One region of the Pseudoalteromonas sp. J010 genome, then DNA from elsewhere that is predicted to be linked to it. Evidence: predicted binding sites of a transcription regulator. Region 1 holds the regulator's gene; the other holds the start of a gene.

Region 1 (2,406 bases):
CATCCATATTTAGGAAGCTAACGGTATATCAAAACCTCATGGCTATTTTGGAAACCCGCAAAGATTTGTCTAAAGTTGAAAGAGAAGCTCAGCTGAATGAGTTGTTGGATGAATTTAATATCCAACACATCCGTGATTCTCAAGGGATGGCATTATCTGGAGGAGAGAGAAGACGGGTAGAAATTGCTCGTGCTTTAGCCGCTAACCCTAAGTTTATCTTGTTAGATGAACCTTTTGCTGGCGTTGATCCAATTTCAGTGTTAGATATAAAGACAATCATTGAGCACCTTAAAAATCGTGGGATCGGTGTACTGATCACCGACCACAATGTAAGAGAAACGCTGGACGTATGTGAAAAAGCCTACATCGTTTCACACGGTGAATTAATCGCCGCTGGTACGCCAGAACATGTTTTAGCGGATCAAACCGTAAGAGATGTCTACCTAGGCGAACAATTCAAGCTATAGTTAAGACGTAGTATTAATAACTGTTAAAAGGGATTGTTAGAGATACATGAGGCAATCATTACAGCTGCGCATGGGGCAGCAACTTACAATGACTCCACAACTGCAACAAGCCATACGCCTGTTGCAGCTTAGTACGTTGGATCTACAGCAAGAAATACAAGAAGCGTTGGACAGCAACCCACTATTGGAAGTGGAAGAAGGCGATACCGCTGACGCAGAAAGTACTGAACAACACAGCCAAGATAAAAATAATACGGACGATAGTCAGCAAAGCTCAGATGAAGCGCCTGTCAGCGAGTATGAAATGGACTCAGATACCGCCATGAGCAAAGAAACGGTTAGTGATGATCTTGCCATGGATGTGACTTGGGATGAATATATGAGTGCTGCACCAGCATCAAGCGCAGCTCCTTTACCTGATGATGATAACGTCTACCAGGGAGAGACTTCCGAATCACTACACGACTACCTAATGTGGCAGCTAGAACTTACGCCATTTAGCCCAACAGATAGAGCCATTGCTATTGCCATCATCGAAGCGGTAGATCTGTCTGGCATTTTAACGCTTTCCTGTGAAGATATTTTAGAAAGTATCAATGATGAAAACAGTGAAGAGCCGGTAGAGTTGGATGAAGTCGAAGCCGTACTTAAACGTATCCAGTTGTTTGACCCTGTCGGTATTGCTGCACGAAGTTTGCAAGAATGTTTATGTATTCAGTTAAATCAATTTGCACCTGACACACCGTGGATCACCGAAACCAAGATGATCCTGACCGAGCACATTGATTTACTTGCTAGCCGTGATTACCGTACCTTAGCGAAAAAAACACGCTTAAAAGAAGCTGAGCTAAAAGAAGTTATGACGCTGATCCACAGTCTTAACCCTAAGCCAGCTGCGAGTATTATTCATGAAGAGCCCGAATACGTCATTCCAGATGTGTCGGTAAAAAAAGTGAAAGGCCGCTGGGTTGTAGAGCTAAACCCTGATGCGATGCCTAAGATTAGAGTAAATGACCACTACGCTGCGATGTCGAGAACTGCTAAATCGAGTACTGATAGCCAGTTTATTCGCTCACACCTTCAAGAAGCAAAGTGGTTTATTAAGAGCTTAGAAAGTCGCAATGACACTTTATTGAAAGTTACCAATTGCATTGTGCAACAACAACAGGCATTCTTTGAACATGGCCCCGAAGCGATGAGACCTATGGTGTTAAACGATGTCGCAGAGATGGTTGATATGCACGAATCTACTATTTCTCGTGTCACCACCCAAAAGTACATGCACACACCAAGGGGCATATTTGAGCTGAAGTATTTCTTCTCAAGCCATGTCAGTACCGAAAATGGAGGTGAGTGCTCCTCGACAGCAATACGAGCACTCATCAAGAAGCTAATAGCTGCGGAAAACACTGCTAAACCATTAAGTGATAGCAAGATTGCAGATATTTTAGCTGAACAAGGAATTAAGGTAGCGAGACGCACGATTGCAAAATATCGTGAATCCCTAGCCATTCCACCGTCAAATCAGCGTAAAAGCTTGATATAAGACGTTAAACACAAGAAGGAAAAATGCTTATGCAACTAAATTTAACTGGTCGCCATGTAGAAATCACTGACTCTTTAAGAGATTATGTCACCAATAAGTTTGCGAAGCTTGAGAGGCACTTTGATCATATCAATAACGTTCATGTGATCCTTGATGTCGAAAAACTAGTTCAAAAAGCAGAAGCAACATTGCACGTAAATGGCGGCGAGCTATTTGCATCAACAGAGCATCAAGACATGTATGCAGCAATTGATGGCCTGATTGACAAACTAGACCGTCAAGTAATTAAACACAAAGAGAAGCTCACTCGACACTAAAATGAAATTAAGTGAATTAGTGAATAAGGACTGTAGCAAAGCTGCGGTCCTTTTTAGTAGCAAAAAACGTATTCTC
Region 2 (2,406 bases), on a different contig from region 1:
ATCTTGCAGCGCATTTACCACACTTTGTGGTAAAAACCCTTGGGCAGAACCGACAACACTCTTACTTCTCAAACCAACAACCCTGGCGTTTACCATTACCCCACCTTGGTGATTAACTAGCGTGCCACCAAGTACATATAAAAATGGATGATCATCTGATAATTCAAGAAAGTCTCTGCTGAAGATAAAATCCCCTTCAGGTGTTACGCGAATGTAATCTGTCGTTTTAAAATCAACAACAGGGATCCCAAAAGCATGTAATTCGTGAATAAAACTCTCAGCTAACTGATTACCGAGAAGCGATCCTTTATCAAACTCTTTATCCAAGAATACAAAACTAGTTACCGCGACAGGCGTCTTTTCATTTACATGCTTTAGGTTCGTGACCATATCTTGCATGATACTTTGGACATAATGGGTCACATTCTTCCCAGCCATTTGCTGAGATATAGAAAACTGCTTTAACCCATTTGGATTACTCTGAAACATGGACGATTGTTCAAAGCCATTTCTCACTGGCTCCGTTTGTGCTGTATCAACAGCGAAAAAGTTACTCTGAGTACAGCCAACCATCAATGAAAGAGGCAAAGCCAGACTACATATTTTTTTCATTACACTCATCTCCATTAATATTGACTGCGTATGATAAGACCATCTCGAGACGTGGCTCTCTCAGAGCCCCATAATGCCGATTTAGGAATACTAAGCGATGCCGCGGATACGGCCCGACTGTGAAGTGTTTCTACAAGCCTAGCATTGACCAAATAGCTGTCACGGCTCTCAACTATCGTACCAACTACAACCAGGTCAATTTTCTGACGTTGATTTATCGCTTTTAACTCTCTGCTTAACATACTATCGGCAGAGTCACTCAAAGATAAAGCGCTTCTTAATCTGTACTCAACAACATCAGCTCCCATTTGGCTCAAATGGGTTATTAATGACTCTTGTAGCGCCACACCAAGTCCACTTCCTTGCCCCACTATGACGTCATTTAATTGGTTTGCCCTAAAAAAGCTAGTCACTGCTACTGTTGAGTTCGGTTTGAAAGGTCGCACATATTGCCCAAGTTCAGCCGCTAGTTGTGCACCAAAGCCATCAAAATCTGGTAATATTTCTCGCTGCTGGGTTAGTTCTCTTTTGCCTACTTGCTCACTGCTCGTGCACGCGGTAAGCCAAAATACAAAAATGAATACAAGATATTTCATTGTCGTCAGCCATCGTTGATCTTACTTACGATTAAGCAAAAATCGCGCCACATGGATGGCACGATTTTACGAATTGTAGGAATAATTAATACCAATTTTCTTAATTAAGTAGTCTATGTTGAGGTGAGAAAATCTTGTCGATAACACCGCTTCCGCGTCCTGCTCACGCCGAGGTACCTACGTCCTGTAGGCAAGGCAAAAAATTTTGCTATTTAGTTGTTCTAAATAAGAAATTTTTAACGCTGTTAGCGTCAGATTTACTCCTTCAAATTGAGCAAGTATTAAGTCAAATTGATATAAGGATGCTGGTCGCTCATTATCGTTGGTATTTCACACAAGCTTTGTTATCGCAATTGGATCCAGCGCTTGTTTCTGGTTTTCGTGGACAAGAAAGTGGCAACTAATTACCGGCTTATTTCCAGCGACTCAAAGACGAGAAAGTTTCTCTCCACCAAATGCGGTAACAAAACACGCTCGACGATGCTGTTTAAATTTGTCGCACGCATCCAGTGCTGCCGCTTTGTTTTCGAAGGCTCCCCACTTAACTCGGTATCGCGTAACGCCTTTACCATCAACTGTCTCAATCGAAAAAGTTTCTTTGCTCTTTATCAATTCAGGGAGGGTTTGTTCTAGTGTCGACGTCAACTCTAATACTTGTGTTTTGCCGTTTAACGAAGCTAGCTGAACGGCATATTTGTATTCTACTTTTTGACTATTTGTATCAATTGAGTCGTCCACACTAACCGGTTGAGCTTGTGTTTTTATTGGTTGATAACTATTTTGTGTGATGACTTCTTCTACTGCTGCCTGAGACTTGTTGGCTTGTGTAATCAACGGAGTCTGTTTTTTTGTGGTAGTTACTTGAGCCGGTTTTGTATTTGACACGTAACCGGACAGCGCTTGAATGAGTTTTTGCAAATCTTTTTCCGCATCCAAGAGCCTAGCAATTGCTACCTTATCCTCTTGCCACTGGGCAATGGCCTCTTGCATCTGCTGATATTCTTCCACTGTAATTTTTGCATAATTAACTGTTGTTTCTTCTGGCTTTGTACTCTGACACCCAGATAGAAGTGCGAGCACGCATATTATGCTGGTGATGGAAAATACTGGTTTTATCATTTAGTGTACTACCTCTAATGCTTTAACATCACAATTAATACCCTGTTCGAGGACCTGCGAACATAATGCTGTCAAGTCT

Evidence for each region. Region 1 encodes sigma-54, which starts transcription at its own class of promoters, with help from an activator protein. Its sites were predicted from a motif close to GTTGGCACGNNNNTNGNNT; they were not measured.
Region 2: the regulator sigma-54 is predicted to act here: its motif matches at 1,242-1,260, upstream of EAG18_RS20905 (FlgO family outer membrane protein).

Annotation. Positions count from the first base shown of each region.
Region 1 covers NZ_RDBW01000005.1:91,969-94,374, forward strand. The annotation lists gene lptB (LPS export ABC transporter ATP-binding protein) at 1-467, shown strand, start outside; gene EAG18_RS04360 (RNA polymerase factor sigma-54) at 514-2,013, shown strand; gene hpf (ribosome hibernation promoting factor) at 2,043-2,330, shown strand; gene EAG18_RS04370 (PTS sugar transporter subunit IIA) at 2,332-2,406, shown strand, end outside.
Region 2 covers NZ_RDBW01000051.1:28,352-30,757, reverse strand. The annotation lists gene EAG18_RS20910 (FlgO family outer membrane protein) at 1-612, opposite strand, end outside; gene EAG18_RS20905 (FlgO family outer membrane protein) at 627-1,208, opposite strand; gene EAG18_RS20895 (SPOR domain-containing protein) at 1,635-2,327, opposite strand; gene EAG18_RS20890 (SdrD B-like domain-containing protein) at 2,328-2,406, opposite strand, start outside.